DNA from 2 places in the Paenibacillus sp. FSL H7-0442 genome. Region 1 is predicted to be linked to the other one. Evidence: predicted binding sites of a transcription regulator. Region 1 holds the regulator's gene; the other holds the start of a gene.
What was found. The regulator LexA, encoded in region 1, represses DNA repair genes until DNA is damaged. The targets are predictions, from matches to a motif close to CGAACATATGTTCG.
Positions count from the first base shown of each region.

Region 1 (15,227 bases):
AAACGCTTCCATATCCGTCATTTCATCGCGGTCCGGGTCCTGCACACAAATATCAATGACATGCGCTCCGCTTTTTACCTGAGCACGGGCAATTTCAGACGCCTCTTCATATTTGCCTTCCACAATCAAACGCTTGAATTTGCGGGAGCCAAGAACATTTGTTCGCTCACCAACCATATACGGACGATTGTCCTGTTCAATATATACAGGCTCAATGCCTGATACGGCAGGAGGATGATGACCTACCAGCGGACGCGGCTCAAACTGCGACATACTTTCACTCATAACTCGAATATGCTCAGGCGTGGTACCACAACATCCCCCAGCAATATTCAACCAGCCTTTTTCAGCGAAAGCAGCCATTTTACGTGCTAATGAATCAGGCGATTCATGGTATTGGCCATTTTCATCGGGCAAGCCCGCATTTGGATAACAGCTAATAGCTGCAGAGGACATTTCAGACAGAGAGCGAATATGATCACGCATAAACTCTGGACCCGTAGCACAATTCAACCCAATCGAAATTGGATGTAAGTGTTCCAGTGATATGGAAAAGGATTCGATATTTTGTCCGGCCAACGTCGTTCCCATAGGCTCAATCGTGCCTGAAATCATTAGCGGAAGCTCGATACCTGTCTGCTCAAAAGCCTGCCGAATTCCGATACTTCCAGCCTTGACGTTAAGCGTATCCTGTGAGGTCTCCAAAAGGAGTACATCCACGCCGCCTTCAATAAGTGCCAAGGCCTGCTCTTGATAGCTGTCAACCAGCTCAGCAAATGTAACACCGCCTGTGACAGACAAGGTTTTCGTGGTTGGGCCCATAGCTCCTACTACAAAACGAGGCTTGTCCGCAGTGCTGTATTTATCCACCGCGTTACGCGCCAGCTTGGCCGCCACCAGATTAATTTCACGGGCACGTTCTGGTATATCGTAATCCGCCAAAACGACGGATGTTGCTCCAAATGTATTCGTTTCAATTAGGTCTGCTCCGGCCTTCAAGTATGCTTCATGAATCCCTTGAATGACATCCGGTCTCGTTAAGACCAGCATTTCATTACAGCCCTCCAGCTCTTCCCCACCAAAATCATCGGGGGAAAGGTCTTCCTGTTGAATCATGGTGCCCATGGCCCCATCAAGAAGGAGTATTCTTCGTTGTAATGCATCCTGCAAGCTAACTTTATCCAAATTTCTTCACCCCCGCAAAACGTTAAATCCTAGTTTAGCAGAAACCGTATCATTTAGATAGATTGAAGTAAAAACATACGTTTTATACAGGTTGTTCTTTGTAAAAACGACTTCTCTTATCCATTTTTATAGTTTGTAGCATTATTAAACGTACTTAACCCTGCATCCTTTAGCTATGTTCATTTGCATTATAAAATGTTGAAATCCTGTATTGTACAACGTTTCAAGACATGGTATTCTTTATACAACATTAATCCAAGTGGAAAAGAGGGGATAAACACATGGCCGAAATCTTAATACGTAATACGAATGAAAGAATTAGCGGTGAAGAACAAGTACGTGAATTTCTGGAGAGTCACGAGATATTGTATGAACATTGGGATGCTTCCAAATTGTCCGGGGAACTGCAAGAGAACTTTACCTTAACAGATGATCAAAAGGCCGCTGTTCTCAAAACATTTGAACCCGAAATCAAGGATTTAGCCGCACGTCGCGGATATAAAATATGGGACGTTATCACTCTATCTGAAGCAACGCCGAATTTGGACGATCTGCTGGCCAAGTTTGAGCAAATTCACACCCATACCGAGGATGAAATCCGTGCCATTGTCGCTGGTAAAGGCATCTTTATCATTAAAGGACCTGAAGAGATCGGCTATTTTAACGTAGAGCTTTCACCGGGGGACGTTATCTCCGTACCCGAAAATATACCTCACTTTTTCACTTTAATGGAGAATCAAAAGATCGTGGCAGTCCGCTTGTTCATTGAAGAAAATGGCTGGATTGCGGAACCGTTCGAAGATCCAACCTTCATTAAAGCATAATTACGAATTTATCCTTGTGTAAATAAAAAACTCCCTCTGCTCTGTGACAATCGAGCGAAGGGAGTTTTCTTAATACTCGTTTCCAAAGACTGTGGATTTCTTACTTTAACGATTGAATAATTCCGTCCAATTCAGACAGATGCTTGATTTGGAACTTCGGCTTGATCTCTGTGGTATTGGTTTTGGCGTTTCGGTTCACCCACACCGAGTGAACACCTGCTGCCAACGCTCCTTGAATATCAGTCGTCAGCTTATCTCCTACCATTAAAGCATGTTCAGGCTCAATACCAAGAAGCCCCAACGCATGCTGGAATATAGACGGATCAGGCTTGCCTCGACCAAATGAACCTGAAATGACCACATGATCAAAGAAAGGAGCTAATTGAGGAACTCCATCCAGTTTCTCCTGTTGTAAATCAGGGGAACCGTTTGTCAATAATAATAGCTTGTATTGTCCCTTCAATTGTTCTAGAATTTCAAACGTTTCTTCATATACATGGGGACGTGCGCGTCTTTCCGAAGCAAATTGGGTAGCCAGCTTTTCCGCCAACTTCTCATTATCTATCCCTAGTTGCTGGAGTCCTCTGCGCCATGATTCCTTTCGATAAACAGGGGCCAACTGTTCCAATTGACGGAATTCAGGTTGCTCACCTGCTGTAAAATTCGCCCACAATCCTTCAAACGGATTAATGCCGATCATTTGAGTAAAACTAAAAGTTTCATAGGATTCATACAAAGCGCGTGCTTCTTTACGTACGGCTTCCTCCAAAGCTTTTGGATCAACACCTGCTTCACGGGAGCCTGTTTGACACGCTGCATCAAATGCCTCTTCTACACTACGTTCATCCCACAAAAGGGTATCATCAAGATCAAACATTACCGCCTGAATCGTCATCTGAATTATCCACTCTCTTTCCACAGTATATGTACGCCTATTTGCTTGATTAAGCATTTGAATCGTTATGTGTGCCCATATTAAGCAAGCGGCCGCAGCATGTTATATGAAATAACATCATACGGCCTTTGTTACAGAGTACAGGCTAAATCAGTTATTTCTTGTCAACCTGTATCTGATTGGATAGCGCAAACTTCTCAAGTCGCTCTGCAATGGCATCCGTGTCATAGCGACCTAATGATTTTGTGAAAATAAAATTACCACCCTTACCTTTTCTTTCAACGGTTACGTAACCCTTTTCAATCTTGATGGCTTTCATGTCCCCAGCGGTCATTGGACGTTCCCTACCACCTTTCAGCATATAGAGAGTATCCTTTCCCACTTTCAGATAAGGACGACGGATAAAAAAGATAACAGCCAGCATCAAGTACAGGCCGAATACAAGCCAATCCATCCCTCGCATACCGGTCTTAGTCAAAAAGTAACTCATAAGCATGTACAATACAGAAAGACCAGCCAGCATAATTGGCACAGTAATGTTACGTCCACGGAAAATATCCATTGCAGAACCTGCGCCGCTAATGGTTTGAATACCTTGCTTTTTGCGCGATTTATTTAAATGCGCTGTGTTTTTGCGTACTTTTCTTTCAAATGATCGGGCCATCTCTCAATTCCTTCCCAGATATATTACATTAAAACAATTGCCTCAAAGCTGATCTATATAGATACCATGAGAGGTACCTAAAACAAAAGGCAAATTGCAGGCTTGGGCGCTTTAACAACATTAATGCTTCAGCCCGTCATTTCCCTTCGATGTATCATCGTCCACAAATTCAATCGTTTCTAGCTGCTGCCGAAAATTACGGCGAATGTTACCTAAATAAATTTCCCGAAGGTTGGCACGTTCTGTGGTTTCCTCTTCTGTTAATCCCTCGGATTTTGCTTTGCGCGCTAATTCATTAATGCGCTGTACCAAGCTGTCTATATCCAAATTGTGTCCCCTCCATAAAAGCAAAGATATAATACACTTTGACATGTAGAAAAGAGCTTGTCAAGGCTCCCGCATTACGCTCCCTGACAAGCTCTAATAGTCTATAGATCATAAGTCAGGAAGCTTGAGTACCTGACCTGCCTGCACTCCCCGATCCTCTAAACCGTTAATCCGCACAATTCCTTCTATATATACCCGTGTATCCATTCGTTCCGGTTTATGATTCGCGGCAATCTGCCACAACGTATCCCCAGGTTGTACTGTCAGTTTAGTCACTTCTTCCTTGGAAGCTGAAGGAGCCGCGAAAACCGTAAGTACACCTGCTCCTGCAATCCAAGCAACAATCATTATAATAAGAAGCTTAAGTAAAAGAGTATGGGTAATAATCTGCATAAAACGCGCCCTACCCTCTTTTCGGGTCTCCTGTAAATTTTCTATATTCATTGGAAAAATACTTTGATAGGTGCTATATTTCATCATGGTTGTGTCCTCCAAACGTTTGTTCTTATGTTTTCACAATATAACACGAACGTTTGTTTTGTTCAATAGAAAAGAGAACAAAAGTTCGCAATTATTTTTAGGGATTATTTAGAACTTATGTTTGTACGAACGGAGGTTCTATGCTATAATTTTCCCAAACGTTACTAAATGGGGTTGATACGGTATGTCTAAGATTTCGAGCCGCCAGCAGGCCATTCTTGAATTTATCCGCAATGAAGTGCGTCTAAAGGGATACCCCCCTTCTGTACGCGAAATAGGCGAGGCTGTCGGATTGGCCTCCAGTTCTACGGTTCACGGTCATTTGGATCGTTTAGAGAAAAAAGGACTCATTCGCCGCGATCCTACAAAACCACGGGCTATTGAGTTACTCGGTCAAGACGAATCGGATAACAGCAACTTGATTAATTACTCCATTAGTCGTGTCCCCGTCGTCGGCAAAGTAACCGCTGGTCTTCCTATTACGGCGACAGAAAATATTGAAGATTACTTTCCTCTTCCCCAACACTTTGTTGGTGAGGATAAAATATTCATGTTATCTGTTGTAGGCGAAAGCATGATTGAGGCTGGGATTGCTAACGGAGACTATGTAATCGTACGTCAGCAGCAGACCGCTGATAATGGCGATATTGTTGTAGCTATGACAGATGAAGACGAAGCTACAGTTAAAACCTTCTACAAAGAAAAAGATCATATCCGGCTTCAACCTGAAAATCCAGCCTTTGAACCGCTTCGTCTGACACACGTCAGTATTTTGGGCAAAGTTGTAGGACTCTTCCGGGACTTCCACTGATTTCTCGTTCTTCCTTCCCCGTTATTCTATCCCCTAATACAAAACCGGCTGCCTAGGGCAAGCCGGTTTTGTATTGTTATTATGCTTACTATGTATCTCACAACTATTCTTTCCTTTTTGCAACCTATTCCTATTGTATCTACTATAAAATCAGCCTCATCATCTCAAATAATCCCCCACTGATCTTGAACAGCTATACTGTTATGGGAAAAACTAATAGATCTTTCTTTCTTTTAGCTAAATATGGTATATTAATTACTCATAGCTCTGTAGGAGGAATTAAATGAAAAAAATAATAATTTCAGCGTTTGTTATGATATTTATCGTCGTAAGCTGTGCAGTTCCAACAATGGATCATTTGTATGCAGAAGAGAAATCACACATAACAACCTACGATCGTATTCAGTACATACAAATACTCATCCATTTCAGGTATTTAGAAAAGCAACTTGAAGCTGTAATTTCCGAAAGAAATAATTACCCAGAGGCCAGCCAAGAATATAAACAGCTCTCAGAACAACTGAATCATATTCTTGCCCAAGAGGCATACTACGAAAAAAAACTTAACACCCTTAATAGTAAATAATTTTCATACAAACTGCATATTATCTTTATTCTACACATTAGACTCATGCCGACCTGCCTGTAACATCTCCTGCAACGTAAAGTTGAAAAGGCGAAGACAGGTTCGCATGAGTTTTTTTGTTAACCTTTAGGGATATAGGTACTAGCTTCTTTTTGCTTCTAATAGATTTATGCTGATACATTACTATCACAATTGACATATATATATAGCAGAACTAAGCAAAGGAGATATGCAGATGATCAGAAATAGAGTTAAAACGTATAAGCATCGCATCGGGAAAAACAGATATCTGGTCGTTAAAGTCTTTCAAGCCGCAGCTGCTAAAACAGGAAGCGGAAATGCACTAGCAACCAATGCCTTGAATATCAAAATTTCCAAGCGTAAGCATAAACGCCACTAAGATTCAACCGCACCTTCATTTCTTGAAGGGAGGTGATATTATGAGCAGAAGACATTGCAGACGTGATTTAAGAAGAAGAAGATTGAACATCCGTTCCAATCAAAGAGCCACTGCGCGTGCAAGAGGTAACGCACTGGCTGTTAATTTGTTTAGCGTAAACGATAGACAACGCAGACGTTAATAATCGTTTTCATGCAAAAAGCGGGAGAAATTCTTCCTGCTTTTTTGTGTTAAGCAGCACACCTAACTACTGCTATGAATCGTTTAAGCAAGCGGACGAGATCGTAAATATCACACATAGTTGAACAGTCGCTACTATTTTACTCTTTTATAAATCTAACAGACAGGAAAAAGTGGTTCTCTTTTAGAATAATGTGCATAGAGAAATTAAACCAGAAGGAGACAAGCCATGATAATTAAAATGTCACTTTCAAATATGGGGGATTTTAAAAAGTCAAATGAGAATAACGGCTTTATTGTGTCAGGAAAAATTATACCTAAATACGAGAACAACATTTGGTCATATATAGAAGAAAGTTTTCCCGAACCATATTTTAAACAGTATGAGGATGATGACGTCGATATCAGTTATATTAATGAACAAGGAAAATCTATTTTTTTATATTATGATGAGAACGACTGTGTTGGGAAAATTAAACTTTGTACTAATTGGAATGGCTATGCTCTAATTGAGGATATTGTCGTCGCTAAAGACTGGAGACACAAGGGAATCGGAGCAGCCTTATTGAGTAAAGCAACCGAGTGGGCTAAGCAGAATAATCTTGTTGGCCTTATGCTTGAAACACAGGATGTGAATATTTTAGCTTGTCAATTCTATGCTAAAAATAACTTTGTAATCGGCGGAGTTGATACTATGCTATATTCTAATTTTTCCACAGCCCATGAGAAAGCGATTTTTTGGTATTATAAGTTTAAGTATTCAAATTAGCCTATCCTTCTGTAATAAGGCCGAATTTAAAAACAATACTATCTTGTACGCACACTTTGCATTGCTACTTTTCCCGTATCTAGTAAAATCAAACTGATCAGCACACAAAACTCTGCCGGCCAATTAAGGTTAGCAGAGCTTTTGATTTATTTTCAGAGTATTCACTTACTTCAAACGTGAGGATGCGATCATTTTCAGCATGTAATCCTTTTTTGCTCTTATCAGGAATCTGAAACTGAACGTCTATATACAATAACAGATAAAATCCCGCTAATTATAATGACCACTGAAAAAATCAATAACATATTGCTATATAAATAAGCAGATGGAAAATTAATGATTGGTATAAATTTTTGATGAATAAGACGTATTGACAATAAGCCTCCTACAACTGAAATCCCCGTTCCTTCTGATAAAAAGCTTATAAAATTAAGCAAGCTCATTCCTGCGCCAGCTTCTTCTTGTTTTAAACTACTTGAAACAATAGTGGATATTACTGTTTTAATAAAAGAAAGACCACCGAAAACAAAGACTAGAATAATAGACATCAGCCAAGGTGTCATTTCAATAAAGAAAGCAGCTACCAAAAAACTGACGGCAAGAAATGCAACGCCGACTGCTAGCACATGTAAGGAACCTTTCTTATCAACAAGTGCTCCTCCAAGAAAACCAAAGAAAATAACACTTATCGTTCCAGGAAAAATAATTCCACTGCCAAACATTGCGGTACTTAAGTGGTGAACGTCTTTCATCATATAAGGGACCATAGAAACAAATCCAGCTACGGTACCAAACATAAGCCCGCCACAAAGGATTCCTATCATAAATGCAGTATTTTTCCCCAATGAAGGATCAACAAAAGAATTGGTTACTTGTCTGATATGTTTTAAAAAGATCAAGAAAAATAGAACACTTATCACCAGAAAAGAAATTCTGTAAGAAGTTGTATACAACATAAACAATACAATACCTAGAGATATAAGCACGATTCCTGCAATGTCAAACGAGCCCTTTGAAATGACTTCCTTTTTCAATAATTTTATCAGGAAGGGAACAGTTACAAACGTTAAAACAGGAAGAAGCAGTAAATAAGCCAATGAATATAATGAGCAATCACCCCACCAATAGCCGGTCCTATCCCTTCACCCATTGCTACGATAGACCCGATGAGGCCATATGCCTTTCCCCTGTTTTCTTTTGGGATATAGCGAGCAACTACGACCATCACAAGTGAAGGAAATGCAGCTGCACCAATCCCTTGTATAAATCGCCCCAAGATAAGTGTTGGAAAAAAAGTATGTCCCACAAATCCAATTAATGATCCTATGCAATTCACTATGATTCCAAACAGGAGCAACCTTTTAATACCTAACTGATCAGATAGCTTTCCGTATACAGCTGTTCATATAGAAAAGCTTAGCATAAAGACAGTATTCACCCAATTTGTAATGGCAGGTGTTTTATTGAATTCATCAGCAATATCAGGTAAAGAGATATTAAGAACCATTTCATTTAACACACTTAAAAACGAAAGAACACAAAGCCACATTAAAATTTGGTTATGGCGCAAAACGGACTGTGAATAAGGGGTTTTCACTTTTGACCCTCCAGAAATAATATACATTCAAGACATGAGTGTAGCCTTGCTCCATATCATTGGAGGTTTAATACAGCGCCTATTCCATACGAGAAAATGTAATGATCTTTTGGTCACCATCCCAGCCCCCTATGATTACAATATAGAGCGTATATCGCTCTTGTGGTCCCCTCTTCCAAAACCAGCAGACGCGCCTTTATGTCCATCACACTGCTACCTGTTTTTATCTCCAGTCCTTCATGTTGGACCACGTCATTGCTCAGTAGAATAATTGTACAGTATTGGTAATAGCGTTTTGATATCGGGTAACAAAGCGTTCAGCTTCTTTATTACCTGTCGTTTTCCGTATACTGTACAGATCAGAACAATGAACGATAAAAGCGGATACAACTATTGTGCAACAATAGCGGAATTAGACGGTTGCCAAAGTGACACTGAACTTTTACAGATGTTTATGATGGTGTACGTGAAGCCAAGGAGAAGAATATGGGGGCGATATTCCTGTGCCAGTAGGATAGACAAGAACCTAATTAAGCGTACAATCGCAGCACGTTAGATACATTTAAACTAATCAGGAAATTATCCAAGTAGGAGGGAATAACCATGGCATTTGAAGGTTATAGAGAAGACAAGCGAGGACAATGGTTTGACTGGCCATTCCCCTTATCGGTATCAATACTGTATGTGGATGCGGATGTAGATGAAACAGAAACGAAATGGTACCTCATTATCGAACAAGAAAAACATTTGATCCGAATTAGGGATGAAAAGCAAATTGAACTGCTTCATCACTGCATGTATGGAATTTTGTTAAATGACGAGAATATCAACTGGATTATTGATAAAAATGGCGGTAGATTTACCTATCACGACAGTGTGCAAGATTTCATCAAATTCCAGAAAGAATACCTGGATATATTTTAAAAACCGTGAACAATTAAAAGCTCTGCCGACCAATTAAGGTAACAGAGCTTTTCGATTTATTTAGAGTATTCACTTACTTAAATACACTTTTGGAATCAAGCCGACTTTAGAGCAGTGGAAAAGGCTACGATCCGGCGTGGATCAATCGTTGTCAAGCGGTTTGCCGACCGTTAATAGCAGTTTCATAGTCTTAATTTTCACACTCTTGGTACTAACTTCTCCATATGTATTAGTTGTGATTTCGTACTGGCAAGGTCATTATTGTGAGTTATTGGTGCTTTTTGGGCAATTAGTTAAAGCTAAAGCTCACGTATCGTCACAATACATGTATGGGCTTTGGCTATTTTTTAGAACCCCCACCGTTGTCGTGAAATTCACTATTCTGTACCGTTACGTCGGAAAATCCTTTTATATGGAGCCCCATATTTGTATTTTAATCTCTATGTTCTTTCTCAAAGAGTACCTTATCGTTCACATAGCTACTACCTTCCAACGGAATACCATAATTTGCAATTATATCATAACTAGGTGCTTTATCAGGCTCGGTTGCTGCTTCACCATCTACTGTTAAATTTTAAATAATTACATTCAATACCCGGTTTGAATTGTTCGAAGTTAAACCCTAGTTAGCATCAATTTGCAGCACTGTAGCCCCTTACCTACTGTGGTAAAAGTAACATTACTCTTTAGATATATTGGTTTTTTGATGCTGTAATTACATTTGTTTACTTCAACCTTCATCCTACCATCTCTTTGAGAATTTTATCTAACAGAAGCCTGATAAGCCAGCAGTGGTCTTGACTCGCTACTGAAAAGATAAAATGAAATACAATAAGCGCAAAACTATTATGGCAGGAATCCACCAAGTATTTGCCGAAAGAGAAGCGAATACGGTGGCTATTGCCAAATAGCTTATGCGCTCAATGGGCTCAACTATTGAATATCCATGAGTGAAGTGATATTTTCCAACAGTTCTTTTTACAAACTAAACCCAAAGTGATTTAGTGATGATAACTAAGAGAATAAAGAGCACTAAAATTGCCGCTGTAGAAGTCCATACACCGCCGCCACCTGTATTTTCATAGGCACCCATCTCTTTTAACCTCCTTTATTTGTCGTTACCTTAATATATGTTTAAATACGTTCTATGATAGGGCATGCAGGTAAATAAAAAAACACTAGCTTAGCTAGTGGTCAAGTCCCCATTTTATAGACACGGAAAAAAGCCCCTAGACTATAAGCTGCTTTCGGTATTCTTTCGGAGGCAACTTATTTAACTTTCGTTGTGATCGACTTTGATTATAAAATCGAATATAGTAGCCAGTTATGTGAGTCCTTCATTACTTGTAATTAAAGGAGATGGGAAGATATCTTTCGAATACATCGCTTTAAACATCAATATATCGGTCTATATATCCTGTCCGTATCTGTATCAATCACGAAACCAACATCTGTGTCATCTTCAAAACGTAATCGATCAAAATTATGAAGTCGACAAAATATATCAGGTAAATCTCTAATATTAAGACTCAGCATTTTTGCTTGTATATACTTTTGATATAGTTCTTCTTGTGTGCATAGGGGACCAGTAATCAAATTCTGAAAAAAGAAACCTTCAATTTTAATAATCATAATATCACCACTGGTGGTAACCATTCTTTATAAATTTAAAATACTTACATAACAATAGCTCAACTAAAGCGCATGTTAAGTTAACCTTTGTGAACAAGTTAAATCTCCCTTGCCACCACATTTGTTTATGATAGCTTCTATTTTTCCGTTAATTTATTAAATATCTCTCTATCTTCGGAAGTAAAGTCGGAAATCCGTTTCTTTTTCACGTATGTGTTGGTACTTGAATCCAATTTGATGAAGCCATTTTCCCCAACCATATATACGATATTTTTTTTTATCTTATATGACACAATATTATCAACAGCTTTTTCCGTTGGAGCAGCAAGATGATTATAAAGTATTAAACAGTTGTCCCGCCCCCCTCTCAAAATTTGAAAAGTCCCGTCACCAAAATATTCTACGGTATCTTTGCCATCTGGGTATTTATAGTTCGTATTATCCGCAAAATTTACTAGAAAAATTATAGTAGTAGTTATAACTAGTAGAGAGACCAAGATCAAAATAAAGATATATCTAAACTTCATCTGCAATTCACACCTCACTTCTAGGCTTTTCTTGTATCAGTTACTGTTACATAAGACGTATACTCATTGAGTGTTCCCCATGATTCCATTATATTTGTTAGATTGGCCGCAGCCCAACCGAGTTTGTTGTTCCCAGTAAACATTCGTTTAAAATTAAACTCGAAATTATATTTATCATAATATATTGTAGTAATTTTCCATTGCCCGTCAACGTAATCCCCATTTATTTCATAATACATGTTGTGAAAAGCATTATATAAATCTCTATCACTTTCTAATTGCGCAGATCCATTATAAGAAAAACTTTTAACTTTTTTACCATTAGCTTTTTTGACTTCATCATTAACTATTGCGATGTGCTCTTTAGATTTTTTAACTTGCTGCGCCTCATATGACCACTCGTTAAAGTGTAAATTTCCTGGTTTGTAGTCAAGTGAATGTTGAAGTAAATGGGCTGTGATGTCCCCGTACTTCTTTCGAGCTATAGGAACAGCTACTAATGCAAATGCTTTACGATCAGGATAATGTATTACAGTGTCTGTCGAATCTTTTACCTTCTCTACGCCTCGTACCCAAGTCTTTTCTAGTTCTACCATAGGATTTTCAAACGGAAAAGTAATATTTCCTGCATACACTAACATATTCTTACTATATGCACCTTCCAGTACTTTTGGCGAGACATCAGACTGATCCTTTTCTCTTGTTTCCTTAGATTCTAACTGAGGACTGTATTGAATTTTTCTCAATTGATCTTCTTTTTGTTTTAGAACAAGTTCAAACTCAAGGATCTCTTTACTGGTATCAATCTGTTCTTGATACTTAACTACATAAGCATGTGTAAACGTAATATCTCGGATTGTGTTTTCATTTCTATCGATTTGGATATTACATTTGCGATAGTAATCCTCACTATCAGGTTTATATTCTGTTTTGCCCATGTATACAGCATGTTGGAATTATCCGCATTGTCTATAACTGTAGGAAGCGAATGAAGCGGAATTTTGCTTCGAATATGTAGCGAATGAGCCAAGTTTGTAGACTTAGCTGAAAGGTTTATGGAACTATTATTCTTATAAGTAAAGCCAGTGATTTCACCTTTTACAAACTCAATTGGCTCACCACCGGATTTGCGTTCTATTCTTAATGAAATACTCATTAAAACAATCTCCTTTGTTAATTTAATCTGGTTTTGTAGGAAAAATTTATGAAAACTAATTTCCAAATATTAATATATACGAAAAATATTAAATAGTAAACATATTTTCAACGTGATAAAGGACATCAATTGAGTTTCGTAACCTCGGCAAATTATATGAAGAAGCTAAAACGAAATATAATTCAGCCTAACACGAACCTGTTAGAAACGTTAAAAGCTCTGCCGACCAATTAAGGTTAGCAGAGCTTTTTATTTATTTAGAGTATTCACTTACTTCAAACGTTAGGATACGATCATATAGCATGTAATCCTTACGGCTACTGAATGGGCCTTTATTGTTATCGTGCTTATTGATAGCATATGATGCTGATCCAGAACCAGCCTGCTTGCTTTCGTACCAGGCAATAAAGTCATTGACTTCTTTCATGCTTAGGTCGAATTCCTTTTCCAAACCAGTTGTCATGGTAACTACCAGAATTGCACGATCCCCGTTTGGAGTCGGTTCCTCTGTTCCTGGGTTAGGAGTGGAACTTGATACTTTAGACATCATCTCCAATTCGCTAAGAGCTAGATACTGACTTCCATTATTACCTGTAATATTAATTCTATAATCCTTGTATGAATTAGAATTAGAGAAAGCGAATTTTTTTGGAGTACTATCTACCCATCCACTGATATTTGACTGAGTGTCTAGCACGTTCCAAGTAACCCCATCATTTGAGCCTTCGAAAGTCCAGTCTTTAGGGGCACGATCAGTTGCCGTTGTCTGTGGATATATAACATATTGCTCAATAACTTCGGCTTTAGGAAAATCATATCTTAACCAAGCAGAAGTTGTACTTGATGTCCATGCACTAGCAATTGTCGCAAATTCCTTGTTAAACGCCTCATATGCATATGAATATTCATTACTTGCGCTTGCTACTCCAGATGGCAAAATGTTAGTTGTCATATGCGGAACCAGATTTTCTGAATACTCTGCTTCAGCCGCAAAAACATTCGATAAGGGTAAAGATAAAAGAACTAAAAATAAAATCGTTATACATGCTTTCTTCATTAAATGATCCTCCAATATGTTTGATAGAACTAAGAATAATTTAATTGAGGAAATGTGTCTAAACATAAACTTGCTTATCTATAAATATGTTCTATATTTTTGCATATTTATTTTTTATTGGGTATTAAAAAGGACTCATTCCAGCTTCTATACTGGTTGAGTCCTTGTTTTTATTTCACGATAAACCTCACTTTGATTCCATCAGCATACTTTTCTAACTGATGACTTACCCATGATCCTGCTCCCCGGTTATCACTAGGGGTTATGTATCTGATATCAGCACCTACGCCACCTTCTCCACACATTCTATCGTCACACTAAAAAAAGAGAAAATAACTTCAATGTCCAGCAGTAATGATAAGCTGCTCCTCATAACCACTCGATTCATTAATGGTGGCAATCCAGAGTATAGTCTGATTGATATTGCAACAGGTAAGCGCACCAAAATAAAGTTGCCTATTTTATCCCGCCAATTTGTCTATATGTCCCCGGACGGCAAGGGTATCTATTATTTGGGTAGCGCCTCTGAGAAAAATGAGGAGGACGGACGAGGCGTATATTATTATGATTTCACATCGAAAATTCAAACCCCCATTTTCATACAAAAAGAGGGTTTTATCAATAACTTCATACTGCTGAACAAGTAATTATTCTGTTGAACTATGCCAAAAAGCCGGAAAGAAGTTTACGCTTTCTCTCCGGCTTTCTTTATCTGATTCCAATCACTAAACCTATTGCGTAACTTCTCCCACAGTCGCACCTTTGAGCACTCTTCTCTTACTAGCTTGGCTTAGTAGAGCTTTTAGTGTTTACTTTGAAATTGTATCCGATTAGTCTATTCCGTAGTAACAGTCGTTTGTTCGGGTGTTTTTGGCGCAGTAATAGGGGCAGGAGCAGGACTTTTTGCACAAATCCTTAAAAACCAAGATAAGGGCAAAGGAATTACGATTAACTTGATGCGTACAGGATATTCCATCACAAGCAACTCTTAATTCCCATCTTTAACAGCCCCCCATCGGAGTACAAGATAGGCATAATGAGTAAAGGGAGCTGATATTATCTATAATTCATTCACTTCAATATTTTTCATTGTACTTGCTATAATAATTCAAATTACAATACGAAAATTGGAGCCTCGGATAAGTAAACGCACAATGTTGAAAGTGAGAATTGCAATAACAACAACAGTCCTGCTTATCGGAGTCGTATTGTA
Region 1 is NZ_CP151963.1:3,134,361-3,149,587, forward strand. Features, by position in the region: gene metH (methionine synthase) at 1-1,185, opposite strand, end outside; gene MHH57_RS13575 (cupin domain-containing protein) at 1,467-2,009, shown strand; gene MHH57_RS13580 (HAD family hydrolase) at 2,110-2,904, opposite strand; gene MHH57_RS13585 (hypothetical protein) at 3,059-3,568, opposite strand; gene MHH57_RS13590 (DUF896 domain-containing protein) at 3,689-3,895, opposite strand; gene MHH57_RS13595 (LysM peptidoglycan-binding domain-containing protein) at 4,004-4,372, opposite strand; gene lexA (transcriptional repressor LexA) at 4,560-5,186, shown strand; gene MHH57_RS13605 (hypothetical protein) at 5,470-5,772, shown strand; gene MHH57_RS13610 (hypothetical protein) at 6,008-6,172, shown strand; gene MHH57_RS13615 (hypothetical protein) at 6,213-6,353, shown strand; gene MHH57_RS13620 (GNAT family N-acetyltransferase) at 6,582-7,121, shown strand; partial or broken gene tet (Tet(L)/Tet(K)/Tet(45) family tetracycline efflux MFS transporter) at 7,343-8,718, opposite strand; gene MHH57_RS13630 (hypothetical protein) at 9,322-9,642, shown strand; gene MHH57_RS13635 (sporulation protein YjcZ) at 10,628-10,735, opposite strand; gene MHH57_RS13640 (hypothetical protein) at 11,412-11,801, opposite strand; gene MHH57_RS13645 (hypothetical protein) at 11,822-12,739, opposite strand; gene MHH57_RS13650 (discoidin domain-containing protein) at 13,211-14,014, opposite strand; partial or broken gene MHH57_RS13655 (sporulation protein) at 14,185-14,319, opposite strand; gene MHH57_RS13660 (hypothetical protein) at 14,356-14,661, shown strand.

Region 2 (15,227 bases), 610 kb from region 1:
ACCGCCTCGCTCCCGTAGACGGGAAATGAAGGTCAGAAATCGGAACAATCCTCGGTTGGACGTTGAAGTCTCATACTGTCTCGCTCGGTCATATAGCGCCCGCAAATTGCTTTGACGCTGTGAGCCGCCAGGCAGTCCACCGACCCAATCCAGATACCCTGTTTCCTCCAGCACATTCCAAATCAATGCACTTAAGCTACCTTGTCGGGCTTCCTGCCGCCAGGCTTCCAAATTATGCAAAAATGAACGTAGTCGGGCAGACAACGTATTCCCGTTATTTCTATTACCAAAGTCAGATGAAGATAAAGAGTCCTCAGGGAAAAGATCCAACTCCATGATGTCAGCAGTGGTCCCTTTTTCGCTCTCCTTCAGTGGGTCCGCCTCTGCCGCCGCCAGCAATGCGCCATAAAACAATCCATCCGGCTTTTCCAACCGAATTTGTGCCAGTTCATCTTCGGTCAAGCCGACAATCGGCGAACGAAGCACGGATGCAAGCGGGATGTCCTGCTGTGGATTATCAATAATGTGCAGCAGAGACAACATTACCTCAACTTCCGTTGCTTTAAAAAAGCCTGTCGTCTGCTCCCCGGAGGCCGGAATGCCCTCAAGCCGCAGTTCCTCTACAATTAGGGGGGCCCACACGCTTGCCGAACGAAGCAAAATGACGATATCGCCGTAGATTGCCGGGCGCATCGCTTTTAATCCTCTGTCGTAAATCAACAGTGGTTGTCCGGTATCTCCGGTCAGTTCTTTAATCCGTTGCGCAATCGCACGAGCCTCTAACTGTGCCGTTTCCAGTTCCACAAGCTCAGCCAGCTCACTTTCCTGAAAAACAGATTCGTCCTCCGTTTCGGACAGCTCCGAAGCCTCGGAAAGACCATGGCCACCCTTATCTACTAACAGCAGCTCAGGTGCGTATACAGATGCGGTGTCTTGATCCGACGGGTCGGGATAGGATGCGCCGTGTACCAGCCACGCTCGTTCATCGTACTCAATTTCCGCCACATCCACACTCATAATCTGGCGGAACACCAAATTGACCGCATCGACAACTTCCTCCCGACTGCGGAAATTACGCGCCAAATCAATTAAAAATCCATCTTCCTGCTCCTGCATGCCGTACCGTTGATACTTATTCAAAAACAGACCCGGCTCCGCCAGCCGAAACCGATAAATACTCTGTTTCACATCGCCCACCATAAAACGGTTACCCGGTTCCTCCCGTGATACCAGCCTAACGATATCTTCCTGTACGGTATTCGTATCCTGATATTCATCTAGCAGCACCTCGTCGAATTGCGCCTTGTATTCGAGCGCAGCATCGGAAGGTAGTAGCCTGTACGGAGTAGAATCGGGATGTCGTAATATTTTCAGACAATAATGTTCCAAATCCCCGAAATCCACCAACCCTTTTGACTGCTTGTGCTGTTGAAAACGTTCCCCGAATACAAGCACGGTTTCTACCAGTTCGTTCATCAACGGAGCTGCGGCGTGCAGCTCCTCCCAATAGGCTTCTGCTCTCCTGCCAAACAGGGAAGCCTTCATATCTGTAATCATTTTTTTGGCTGCTTCGCGCAGCGTCTTAACCCGTTCCTGCAATGCAGGCTCAGTCTGATCTTTTTTGACCGGCTTGAGCTTACCGAAGGCAGCTGCCTGAAAATGATCATATAGAGATGCCCACGGCTGTGTCTCCAATTCCTGCAGCAATCCCTTCACCATCGCCGTATCCTCTTGCAGCGTCACTGTATAAGGTGCAGGACCGCCGGGCTGCATAGCAGTTTCATGCGCCTGTTCCAGCAAGCTCGCTGCTCCGCGCAATGAAAGTGCAGCATCCGCCAAAATGCTGCGAACCCAAGGCGTCTCTCCGAGAGCCGCTACATCCTGCACACGAAATGCAGTTGCTGTCTCCCGCAGCCAATGCTCCGGCCAAGGATGACTTTGAGAAAAATCATACAGCCGCTGAACAAGCACATACATCGCATCATCGGTGCGTTCTCCACTAAACCAGTCGACTAGTCTGCGGAATGTACTGCCTTCATCATGAGCCTCATATTTCTCCTCAAACAGTTCTTCTAGAAGCTCCTGGCGCAGCAATTCTGTCTCATGCTCATTCATAATCCGAAAACCAGGATCAAGGGGAATGGCCTGATAATGCCTGCGGATGACCTCCATACAAAATGAGTGAAGCGTCGTAATCGAGGCCCGATTCAGCAACGATAGCTGACGGCGTACATGTTCACTTTCCGGTTCCTGCTCCAATACACGTTCCAACGCTTCGCGTATCCGTTGACGCATTTCGGCGGCGGCTGCCTTCGTAAAGGTCGCTACCAGTAACCGATCCACACTGAAGCCAAGCTGGGGATCGACAATTTTACGAATAATACGCTCTACAAGCACCGCTGTTTTACCAGACCCCGCCGCTGCCGCAACCAGCATGTTGTTACCAGATTCCGAAATGGCACGCCACTGGTCATCGCTCCACATACTGCCTTCCGGCTTCGGTAAACCCTTAATGTTTGACATGCCTATCATTGGTCCATTCCTCCTTTCCCTTCCTGTGTATGACCCAGCAGATTCCAAATCTGATCCTTACCGGGTTTACCCCATTGATTGTAGCCACTGCCCTCCAGACTGTCGTCAAATTGACAAACAGGCTTAAAAGAGCAGAAGGTACATGCCGTCTCTTGCTGGATACGATACGGTTCAATGGCCACATCGCCCTCTGTCATCCGTGTACCAATCGTCCGAATATTATTACGCACCGAAGCTAGCAGGCTGTCCCACTGTTCCGGCGAAGCAACCGAGGCACTGCTATAAAAACTACCGTCTGCTTTCACCGCAACAGGTAAAATAGAAGAATATCCCTTGTCCAATGATGTATCCATCTGCCCAACTACATCCCGATCCGCAAGCAATAATCCTTTCATCTTAAAACGTTTCAAAAGCTCCTGACGGGCCTGTTCTGCGCTAAGACCGTTAGGCGACTGTAACATCGGATTGTGGACGTGAAAATATAGGGTACCCGCTGGATAAGCTGTCTCGCCCAACCATTCCTCCGCCGCATTCAGCAGCACGTCCAGGTACGTGAGCATTTGCAGAGACAAGCCATAGTACACTTCATGCAGCTTGAGATCCTTTTGGCTGGATTTGTAATCGATGACACGCAAAAGTAAACCTTTTTCTCCCTCTGCCACATCCACACGGTCAATCCGTCCGACAATTTCCATCACAACACCGTTATCTAACTGGAAGCTTAATGGAGGAAGCTGCTGACCCGGCCCAAAGTCCAACTCCAGCCCAATCGGCTCAAAGCTACCTCTTCGCGCATGTTCACCTAAGATCAACGAAGCACGGCTCACGATGTCTTTCAATTTACGTAAAATGTAGCCATACCGCTTGGAGCTCATTAAAATTTCGCCTTGCAGACGAGGAGCCAAACGCTCCACTGTACTTTCCGCCTCTTGTCGGCATTCCTCGGTGCTGAGACTGCCCCAGCTGACATTGCGATTACGCAGATTGATCGCCATCTCACCAAGCGCTGCATGAAATAATTGTCCGATATCCGGGGCCTTCAGGCGATACATTTGACGTTCCTTCAAACGAAGACCGTGAGAGGCAAAGTGCGAAAATGGACATGCCACAAAACGTTCCATACGAGATACGCTGGTACGCAGCTTGCTCCCGTACAGACGGCGGCTCGTTTCCTTCTGCATTTCGGCATGGTTCTCATAAAAAAGTGAGGTCAACAGCTGACGCAACTTGTCCTTCTCACGCCCTTGTTGGCTGGCATACCAGTTATATACCTCCCACCAAGGAGATAAAATGTCACCGCCACGTCGCCAATGCCGTAATTGCGCAATGAGCTGCGGCAAAGCCTCGGACGGATGAGAAGCATACTCCCATTGCGTCGTCCAAGCATCCCCAGGCAAAGGGTATCCAGCCAGCGGACGTTCGTCCAGACTAGGAAACAGGTGCCGCACATGTCGTACTAACTCAGACGGCAACAATGACTTGCCCTCTTCATCAGTCACTGCATAGCTCATCCACAGGCTTTTACCGGCTGAGGTAAGGGCCGTATAAGCGAGAAAACGTTCGTCCAACAGACGTCTTGTCATATCGGGCGCCAGCTCTACGCCTCGTTCGTTTAATGCCGTACGCTCCTGCTCATTCAGCACACCGTCCTCATGAAAGACAGCCGGCATCACACCTTCGTTCATACCTAGCACAAAGGCATGTTGAATACCGGACACACGTGTACGGTCCGTGTTTCCGACTAGAACCTGATCCAGAGCCGGCGGAACAAGTCCCATACGGAACTCGGCCAATCCCGTTTCCAGCACACCCGCAAATAAAGAGGTATCCAGCCTTTCATCACCCATCATTTCGACAATTTGATCCAGTAGTTCAAGCACTGCATCCCATACCTGACGATGCTCCTTCGCCTGCTCAGGTTTTCCCGCTTCCTCTGCCTGATGAATGAAGGCGTCCAGCTTGTGGCCGATTTCTGCATCTTCCAGTAACAGATATACCGCTTCACACTTCTCAAGTGCAGTTCGTGCCTTGCCCACACGTTTCTCAAACGCACGTAAAGGCGTCACGATTACATCCCGACACAGCTCCATCAAATCCAACGTTTCATCCCGCCTACGGTTCCGTTCCTGCTCCTCCAGCTCCAGTGACAAGCTGGGCACAGCCTGCCACGGGCGACCGTCTGTCCAACGGCTACCTTGTATTCCGCAGGCCAGTACATAGTTTTCCAGACGATCCATCTCCTCGCGGCTCACCCGACCATCCAGCGGCAGGAGAAGATCTGTTTTGACCGCACGGAATACATCCTCATATCGCCAGCGTCGCTGCACGATATCCAGTGAAGCCCGAATCAATTCCACTAAGGGATGATGCAATACACTTCTCCGCTGATCCAGAAATACTGGAACCTCATATTGTTTGAATATCGGTTCCACCCATGACTCATAATCTTCAATATGACGCACAAACAGGGCCATCTCCCGATAACGCGCGCCCTCATCTCGGGCTAAACGACGCATTTCGCGTACAGCACCTTCCAACTCAGCGCGGCGATTCGCCGCAGCATACAGTTTTATGCCTTCCGGCTGTTCTTCTGTCCACTGCTCTCGTAGCTGCTGCAGCCGCATCCGTTGTTCCTGATTCCGTAACCCTGTACGATATTCAAAGTTAGCCTCCAAATACGCCAACGCCGGACGCTCCTTAAATCTCGGCGGCGGATCAGGGCGAAGTAATTGTGTCTGCGTCTCTATCATCAGCTCGTCTGCCATTCCTTTGAGCTTTACATACGTAGCCGCCGAAGGATGAAACAAATCTAGCTCATGCGGAAGCTGTCCGCTCTCGTAGCTGCGGTTGCAAGTCAGCGCCACTGTCAACGAAGAGGCATGCAGCATAAGTTGCTCCACCACTTTATATTCATGTGGTGTAAACCTACGGTAGCCATCCATCCAAATGTCTGCTCCACGCACAAGGGAAGACTCTGCAATCTGTTCTGCCAGCATGCGCAGCGTATCTTCACCGTCAATATATTTAAGCGTCAGCTCTCGTTCAAAATCCTCGTAGATTAGACTGATATCTTTGAGCTTGCCGCGCAAAATCGGAGTTGACTCTCCAGCAGCGTTCATTCGCTCCAGTTGCTCGGGTACAGACCGAGTATCATTTCCATACTGCTTTAGCTCCGTGAACAATGTATTCAACCGATCCACAAAGCCGAGCTGGTCTCCCGAATCCTTAAACAAACTCAGTTCATCCTTGCGACGACGAATAATTTTATATAAAAGCATCTTCTTGCCTTCTTCCGTTACAGGCACCAGCGCTGAACCCCCAGTTTCCTGCATAACTAAATAGGCAAGACGGTGAAATCCCATCACTTGGGCGCGCACCGACCCCTGAATACCGTTTCCGGCTTCTGTAAGTAACGCATGCTCAGAAGCAAATGACGATTGCTCCGGTACAAGTAACAGCATAGGCTTACCTAGCGGCTCCTCGCGTAACATAGACGTCATTTCATTGCGGATTAACGTACTTTTACCACTCCCAGAGCGGCCAATCAACAAACGGACCGACATGATGCGGCCTCCTTTCCAACGAACAACATTCTATTAAACAGTATAGCATATCAGGCAAGAGAGAAAAGAACGTACGTTTGCCATGTTGTAGCAATTCTTTCTCCCTCTAAAAAATAAATCAGTCCCGCAGATTGGCTTGGTGCACGCCTTCTCTACAGGACTGATTTATACCTAAAACGAGTTTATTTTACCTATTTAATCACCAAAAGGGCGATTGACTTTGACTTTGTATGAAACTACAACTGTGTCCGGCTGCGCACCTCAAAGATGGCGAATTTCAAGTAATGGCCTTCCTCCACACCCAAAATTTGAGGATGGTCCTTACCAGCTGCTCTCCAGTCTACCAGACGAAGGATTTTGCCGGCATCTGCCGCTGCTTCCTTAATGGTGTCCAAAAACAACTCCGGCCGCATGTGGAACGAGCAACTCGCTGTCACCAGATAGCCGCCCTCATTAACGAGCTTCATCCCGTGCAGGTTGATATCTTTATATCCACGTGTAGCCCCTTTGACAGCGTTCTTCGTTTTGGCAAAGGCTGGCGGATCAAGAATGACCACGTCAAAGGTGCGTCCGCCACCCGCTGTCAGCGGCTTAGACGTATCTCCTTTGCCCCCGGCTCGTGCATTGCGTTCCTCTACACCTTTCACCTGATTGCGCAAATATTGAAAAGCATCGTCGACGACAAACTCGACGCGTTCCTCAAAACCGTTCAGCTTGACATTGTCCCGCGCACTTTCAATCGCATGCTCAGAAATATCAAGACAAGTTACTTTTTTAGCACCATATTTACAGGCATTGAGCGTAAAGCTTCCCGTATGTGAAAAACATTCCAATACGGTTGCGCCGTCCCAGAATGGGAATTCAACAACCTTACCACTTTTATTCACTGGCTTCATGACCGTTGTGGCAGCGTCCCCTGAGTCTGTAGCAACTTCTTGTAGCGTAATTCCACTACGTGCTCCCCAACCTGTCATCAACGGTGCTATGGCCGCACGATTTTCACGCTGGTCAAAGAAATAACCCGTCTTCTGGCCCTCTACGATATCAACCTTGATGTGCAGGCCATTTTCCGTCACCACTACATGACGCGGGCAATCACCGTACAAAGGACCCTTCGTTTGTTTCAATCCTTCCAGCTCTCGGATGGATACATCACTGCGCTCATATATACCAACAGGACCCAATACTTCAACGAGCGCATCCCTGATTTCTTCCCTGCGCCGATCCATGCCAAGCGTTAACAGCTGCACAACCAACACATCACCAAAACGGTCTACAATCAGTCCAGGCAAAAAATCAGCCTCGCCGTACACCAACCGATAAGCGTCTCCCCCGGTCACAAAACGTTCGCGGTGCTCCAGACATTTGCGAAAGCGTTGGGCAAAAAAGTTTTGATCCATCGCTTCCAGCGGCTCATAGGACATCACACGCACTGTAATTTGTGAAGCCGGATTATAGTAACCTGTCGCCAAATAACGCCCCTGATGGTTAACAATACTGACCAAATCGCCTGCCTCTGGGTCTCCTTCGATCTTGGCTATTTCGTTTTTAAACACCCAAGGGTGTGCGTGCTCCAGCCTTTTTTTACGGCTGCGTTCTAATATTACTGAAGGCAAAATCCTTCACTCCCATTCTTGGATTACTCAAAGTGTTAAAACGTTGTTCGATAGGGGCGCGGCTCTGCGGATCATTTGATCTTACGATCGCTGTTGCACGGGGATTCTTTGGATTTTATAAATGATTTTAATGGTAAGAATCCCCCTAGGTTTATACTTCCGAAGCAGCTTTCCTTTGGAAAGCTTTCAGGCGAACGCTCTCGCTTCTCCAGATTCAAATGATCCGCTTCGCTACTGCCCGCCTGTATATCGGCGTCACGCTTTTAAAGCTTGTGAAGATACTACAAAAATTATCGTTTTCCTAAAAAGAGCTTAGCCATGCTTGTCATGGCTGTCCTCGACAGATCATAGGCTGTTACATAAGTATTTTCACCTAGAAAAGGGGGCTATGCCCGTGCTTATACATGTTATACTCCCGCTGTGCGGCGGACTGTTTATTTTTTTGGGCGGGATGAAGCTGATGGAAGCAGCCCTCCGGCATTTGGCTGGCCCCTTCCTCACCCGTTGGCTGAACCGCGCCACCGTTTCCCCTTGGCGGGGTATGCTGTTCAGTTCAGGCATTACCGCCCTGTTGCAAAGCAGCACCGCTGTAACGGTGCTGACGATCGGACTGGTCAACGCCGGGCTATTGACCTATGGCCGTACGCTCGGCATCATTCTTGGCACCAATATCGGTACCTGTCTCACCACCGAGCTGATGGGGCTCCAGCTTGGCAAGCTGGCTGTTCCGCTGCTCTGCGGCTCACTGCTCTGCTGGAGCGCCGCCGTACTGTGGGGAGAATCCGTCTCCGTTCGCCAGTACGCGTCTGCCGGAATTTCACCCGGCTCCAATGGGCTTAGCCGTCCGCAGGCTGTACAATATATCAGCCTCGTATTTGCTGGATTTTCGCTGATTCTGGCGGGTATCCGCGTAATGCAAACGGTCGGCCCATGGATTGAGCAGGCCGGACTATTCCGCTGGTTTCTTGATCACGCTGCGGCCAACATGTGGTGGGCCTTCGCTGCGGGTGCCTGCCTGACCGCACTGGTTCACAGTAGCGCAGCCGTTATTGGCATGGCGATCAGCCTTGCCGCTGCGGGTGCCTTGCCAGCCGATGTGGGGATCGCCATCGTCATCGGCTCCAATGTAGGCACCTGCGTAACCGCCCTGATTGCCGCTGTTGGTGGCAGCGTGTCCGGCAAATTTGTAGCCTGGTCCCATGTGCTGCTGAACGTAGGCGGAGCCTTGCTCTTTATGCCGTTGATCCCTGGGCTAGAAATGGCCGCCGCCTGGATATCTACCGAGCCCGGAGCCAAGGTAGCCCATGCCCAAACCCTGTTTAACGTCATTAGCTCTCTGCTGGTCTTGCCTCTGTGCTACCTACCTGTATGGACGCGTTTAGAGGATCGTATATCTCCCCACAGAATCAAACGTTAATTCCTAGCATGGACAGCGCCTTGCTCAAAATGACATCATTATTGTCATATCCGCCCTGGCGCTGGAGAAGCCATGCTTCCTCAGGCTTATGCCATGCAACTCCCTTAATTTCTTCGATTTGTGCCTGTAAATCCCCATCTAGTGCCTCTACAAGATAATAGTGTACTTCTTTATCCACTTCCCCAAATTCCGGATGCTGATACGTATAAGCAATCATATCTACATGCTGGATAATCCGCCCGTTCAACCCTGTTTCCTCGCGAATTTCACGTAAAGCCGTCTGTTCGATTGTTTCTCCCAACTCCATTTTTCCTTTAGCCAAGGATACCTTGCCATATCGGTCAGTAATGAGCTGAATTTCAAGTTGCTCCCCCTGTTTGTGAAACACAACACCGCCTGCTGAAATTTCCTTTTTTGCTGCCATCCTGTAATCTCCCTTCCTTGCGCAACAAGGATTCCGTCCTCTCTGTAAGGAAAGGCGAAATCCTTGTTTGCCATCTCTATTGCCTTTTCAGGCTTTTTTTGTTCTTACAGAGCTGTTTGCAGCCCATTCTCCAGTACGCGAACCAATTGGCCTTCACTTTCATTAATGCCTGCCTTCGTTAGCTTCACGCGGCATACCTTGCCAACCAGATCCTCAGTACCTTCAAACGCCAGTTGAATATAATTGTCACTATATCCATGGAGTATGCCGCTATCTTCGGTCCCTTTCGGCGCAACTTCCGGAATGACCTCCAGCACCTGACCTACAAACCTCTCAGCATACGCCAGTTGCATTTGCTCTGACAGTTGTATCAGCTCATGCACTCGTGCATTTTTCACGTCTTCGTCCACCTGATCCTCCATACGCGCCGCAGGAGTTCCACTACGCTTGGAGTACGGAAACACATGCATTTCTGAAAAACCGATTTTTTTCATCAGCTCATAGCCATTGCGGAACATTTCATCCGTCTCCCCAGGGAAGCCGACAATTACGTCCGTTGTAATCGCAACATCGGGCATTGCTTTGCGAATCATAAGCATTTTGTTATAAAACTCTTCTGTGGTGTACTTACGACGCATCCGTTTCAATACAGTGTCGTCCCCCGCCTGAAGCGGTATATGAAAATGACGAACCAGCTTGGTGGAACGGTTCAGTACATCAAGCATTTTTTCATCAATCTGGCTGGCTTCAATCGAACTGATGCGGATACGCTCCAGCCCTTCCACTTTCTCCAGATCCCACAGCAGATCAGATAGGTCATAATTATCCATGTCGTCACCATAACCGCCAGTATGGATACCAGTGAGTACTATTTCCTTGTAGCCTGCGTGTACCAGTTGACGCGCCTGTGCAATAATGCTCGCAGCGTCACGACTGCGGGATAGCCCCCGCGACCATGGAATGATGCAGAAGGTACAGAAGTTGTTGCACCCATCCTGAATTTTCAAAAAGGCCCGAGTATGATTAGCAAAATCAGGCACATCCATTTCCTCAAATACACGCGTTTTCATAATATTGCGCACGGCGTTCACTGGTTGACGCGTCCCTTGAATTTCCTGCACGAACGGAATGATTTTGTCCCGATCTTGAGTCCCGATAACGAGATCAACGCCAGGAATATCCATAATTTCGGCAGGAGAAGTTTGGGCGTAGCAGCCCGTCACTGCCACAATGGCATCTGGATTCCGGCGAATCGCGCGGCGAATGATCTGACGACTCTTTTTATCACCGGTATTCGTAACGGTACATGTATTAATAAGATAGACATCCGCGGTCTGCTCATCAAAGTCCACCTGTTCATAACCTTCATTTTTAAACAGCTGCCAGATCGCTTCTGTATCATAAAAGTTTACCTTACAGCCCAATGTGTAAAATGCCACTGACGGCATATTAAACCCCTCCCATTTCTCCTGTCTCATATAAAATGCAAGCCAATGCAGCCATTCCTGCGGTCTCAGCACGCAAAATACGTCTTCCCAGTCCTGTAGACTGGGCCCCAGCCTGCTCGGCCTCCAGGCTTTCCGCTTCAGTAAAGCCGCCTTCCGGGCCTACCACCAGCAGAACACGCGGCATGTCCGTCGACGCCCATTGTCCTACCAATGGCTGGATTACATCCCGTAGCTGCTGACCCTGCTCTTTTTCATAACAATAACATATCAAATCATACCCAGCAAAAGAAGCCAGAAGTTCTTTCCACGTCATTGGCGCACTAATTTCTGGAATCCGGTTACGGTGGCTTTGTTCAGCCGCTTCCTTCACAATCTTGCGCCAACGCTCCAGTCGCTTGCCTTCTTTTTTGGCATCATACTGCACTACTGTACGCTCGGACAAAAACGGTACAAACCCGGTTGCTCCGATTTCTGTACATTTTTGCATCACCGTCTCCATCTTGTCTCCTTTAGGAAGACTCTGAGCGATGGTGACCTGCACATGCGGTTCAGAGGTCATCTTCAGCGGCTCAATAATCGTCGCCGTAACATGATCCTGCTCTATCGTATCCAATGCAGCCAGTGCTTCCCTAGATACCCCGTCACTGACTATAATTTTGTCACCACTACGGCCCCGCATGACTTTAGCGATATGCCGCGCGTCCTCACCCGCAACAATCACGTGATCTTCTAGAAATTGCTCTGCCGGAATAAAATAACGCTGCATTCTCTCTCACACCTATTCCTGGATTTTGCAAAAATCCTCATTCTAAAAATAACTGTTATCCACTAATGTTCCGTACAAAATCCGAATAAATCACCAAGCAACATCATATCATCTTTTGCGCCTGTATGACCAGTCTGTTCACTCTTCTATTCAAGGTATACCTACCATTCTCGTAAAAAAAGGAGCCCTTAGGCTCCGAACAATCCAGTGATATAAAAAGAGAACTGCAAAAACTGTATATAAATCATCTGGGCCAGCGTGTAAAGAGGTTCAATCGTTACAACTCGAACCTGTGGAATGACCAGGATAAGCAGAAAAATAAAGATCGACCACTGTTCAAACTGCTGGAGTTTGCGACGTACAGGAGTGGGGGCCACATCTTCCACAATCCGGTATCCATCCAGTGGAGGCAATGGGATCAAATTAAAGATAAACAAAAACAGATTTAAATTGATCAAAGCATTGATAAACAAATAGATTGCTTGAGCCACCCGTTGGTTCTCCATCCCCGGCAATACTTGAAAATGAAGGAGCACGGCATAGATTAAAGTAGTAACAAATGCAAGCAGCAGATTGCTGAGCGGACCCGCAGCCGATACAATAATGCCCATGAGGCGCGGACGACTAAAGTTATCACGATTAACCGGAACTGGCTTGGCCCAGCCAAAGCCTCCGATCAGCAGCAGTAGCGTACCCAGCAGGTCAATATGCACTGCCGGATTTAAAGTCACGCGCCCAAGTAGCTTGGCTGTAGGGTCACCAAATTTATTGGCATAAAATGCATGTGCAAACTCATGAACCGTGAACGATATGATCACGGCCAGCAAATAAAATGGAAGAACATTTAAATTTACACGAAAAATATTTTGTAAAAAATCCATACTTACCTCTTTCTCGCCACAAACGCCAGCCAATCTTCATCCCGGCTTATTTCGGCAATCTCAAAGCCAGCTGCCTTCAACGCAGTTTCGACAACTTCTTCTTTGTTCTTCCAAATCCCTGAAGCAATATAAATACCACCTGGTTCCAGGGCTTTATATACATCGTCAATGAACAGCAAAATAATCTCTGCCAATATATTAGCTACCACTAGCTTGACGGGTAACTGGATACCCAGCGTTGGATCGCTTGCATTAAGCACCGATAGCAAATCACTTTCTTTAATGGTAATGCGTTCCTCCAGCCCGTTCAGACGCGTATTTTCCCGCGCACTGGATACTGCCACCGGATCGAGATCCAAGGCAAGTACATGCTTCGCTCCCAGCTTTACAGCTCCAATGGCCAAAATACCGGAACCCGTGCCGACATCAATGACTTCTTCCCCGCCCTTAATTACAGATTCCAGCGTTCTCAGACAAAGGGATGTCGTAGGATGCGTTCCAGTCCCGAAGGCCATACCAGGGTCCAGCTCAATGATTTTTTCCTCTTCACTCGCAGGCTCATAGTCCTCCCAAGTGGGTTTAATCGTCAGACGGTCCGACACACGCAAAGGCTTGAAATATTGCTTCCAAGCATTTGCCCAGTCGTCCTCATCAACTGTTTTCAGTTCATACTGAACCTCACCAGGGTCAATATCGAAAGTTCTCAATTCTTCGACGCGCGGCTCAATTTGCGAACGAATACTATCCATGTCCACTTCTTCGGCAAAATAGCCTTTGATGATCGCTTGTCCTTCAGGTATGTCGTTCAAAGGTCGATCATACCACTGTCCATAGGACGTATCCCGCGGCTTGTTGAGCGAACCGGATTCTTCAATGGAAACCCCTCCTGCACCTGCTTCGTGCAGAAAATTCGAAATCATTTCGATGGCTTCTTCGGTTGTATGTATTGTAATTTCATTCCACAACATGGTTTTCATTTCCTCCTCATTTCACATGCATACATTACATTGTACTATATACATGCACAGGAGTTCAAAAAAGCTGGTAATCGTCCTTTTCCGATTTCTCCAGCCGGACTTGGAATTGCTACGACGTCTGTATTTATTGATCCTGCTATTTCTGGTGCTGTCAACAACCGTGTAGAGTTAAAAGCCTCGATTGGACTACGTTTCGTCGGTGTCGGCAACATTCGAGTACTTGTACGTATATGGAGAGCCGGCAAGGAAATTTATTACGGACTGGAATCCAATGTCTTCGATAACAATATTATTCTTAATGTCGAAACGGTAGACGTTGCGCCTCTGGGCGTGCAAAACTACCAACTAATTATTGAAAATCAAACGCCTGCGACTACTGCTTTCGTCGCCGGTCCTCTTGTTTTTAGTGCAACAGCATACAGCGGATAATGAATAGAAAAAGGAAAGAACACAAATAAGACGGGCTATCCCACAAATCATCCTATTGATGGAGATAACCCGTCTTATTAAATTCTACTCATTGTCGTTTATGATACGCTGCTGACGACGGTCAGCTCCTTCGCTACGCCGGATCGCTTCCAGATCCTCAGCATCTGCCTGATCTGCTGAGAACTCAACATCTTCATTTTTAGCAGATTGCATGCGTTTGATTTTCTCTGTTTTGGTTAGCACTTTATCAAACCGTTTGTTTTTAGACATCGGTCACTGCCCCTTCCAAACTTTTCACAGCATTCCACCCGCTTGTTCCACGATGGACATTGCCTGATGATGAATGGATTCATCCACCACAGCAGTCAACAAAATATCGCGGCCTGTCGGTCCGCCCTGTCCTCCATCACTCATGCCACTGGCGGACGGATCAGCCGCAGCCAGTATTGCTGGAGTTGCATCTGTAAAGTCCACGCCCTGTGTCAATGAGGACAAGCTGCTAATCTGTCCTGAAAATACAGGCAATCCGGCGTTGCCAGTAGACTGCCGCGGATACCGGCTAAATCGGTCTATCGACACATCGGCTGCCCGGAGAGCTTCCAGTTTTCTAGCAGCTCCCTGTGCTTCCTCAGGACTTTTGAAATACGCCAAAATATTTTTTTCGCCCATCTCAAAATCTCCCTGTGTAGTATTGAGCGCAACTGCTCTTCAAGAGCATAGAGCGTTACGCTTTGTTATATCCTGCTCATTGGCACGATTTTATATTCCGACGGATGCAGACGATATCAAGAACAGTAGGCCAAGACAGTGAACCAGAGTTTGTGAAGAGCATAACTTTTACGGGTGTAAAACAGCTGCTGGAGCTTCACCTGACTTAGCTACTCCTGTCTCCCAAGCAGCGCGAATAACTGCATCCCGTACCTTTTGAACCACCTTCGGATTAAAGACATTCGGTATGATATAAGTTTCACTTAGCTCCTCAGGACAGATCGCATCAGCGATGGCAAGTCCGGCAGCTAGTTTCATTTCCTCATTAATCGTCGTAGCATGACAATCTAGAGCACCCCGGAAAATTCCCGGGAAGCACAGCACATTGTTAATCTGATTTGGAAAATCGGAGCGGCCAGTAGCGAGCACACGTACATAAGGTGCAGCTACAGCCGGATCGATTTCC
Region 2 is NZ_CP151963.1:3,748,708-3,763,934, forward strand. Features, by position in the region: gene addA (helicase-exonuclease AddAB subunit AddA) at 1-2,532, opposite strand, end outside; gene addB (helicase-exonuclease AddAB subunit AddB) at 2,529-6,095, opposite strand; gene MHH57_RS16530 (class I SAM-dependent rRNA methyltransferase) at 6,332-7,711, opposite strand; gene MHH57_RS16535 (Na/Pi symporter) at 8,106-9,128, shown strand; gene MHH57_RS16540 (NUDIX domain-containing protein) at 9,118-9,552, opposite strand; gene mtaB (tRNA (N(6)-L-threonylcarbamoyladenosine(37)-C(2))-methylthiotransferase MtaB) at 9,657-11,000, opposite strand; gene MHH57_RS16550 (16S rRNA (uracil(1498)-N(3))-methyltransferase) at 11,002-11,766, opposite strand; gene MHH57_RS16555 (site-2 protease family protein) at 11,955-12,647, opposite strand; gene prmA (50S ribosomal protein L11 methyltransferase) at 12,650-13,615, opposite strand; gene MHH57_RS16565 (hypothetical protein) at 13,655-14,053, shown strand; gene MHH57_RS16570 (YfhD family protein) at 14,138-14,323, opposite strand; gene MHH57_RS16575 (hypothetical protein) at 14,348-14,722, opposite strand; gene MHH57_RS16580 (malic enzyme-like NAD(P)-binding protein) at 14,891-15,227, opposite strand, start outside.
Region 2: addB (helicase-exonuclease AddAB subunit AddB) is a predicted target of LexA. The motif match lies at 6,162-6,175, and genes of this name have one in related genera.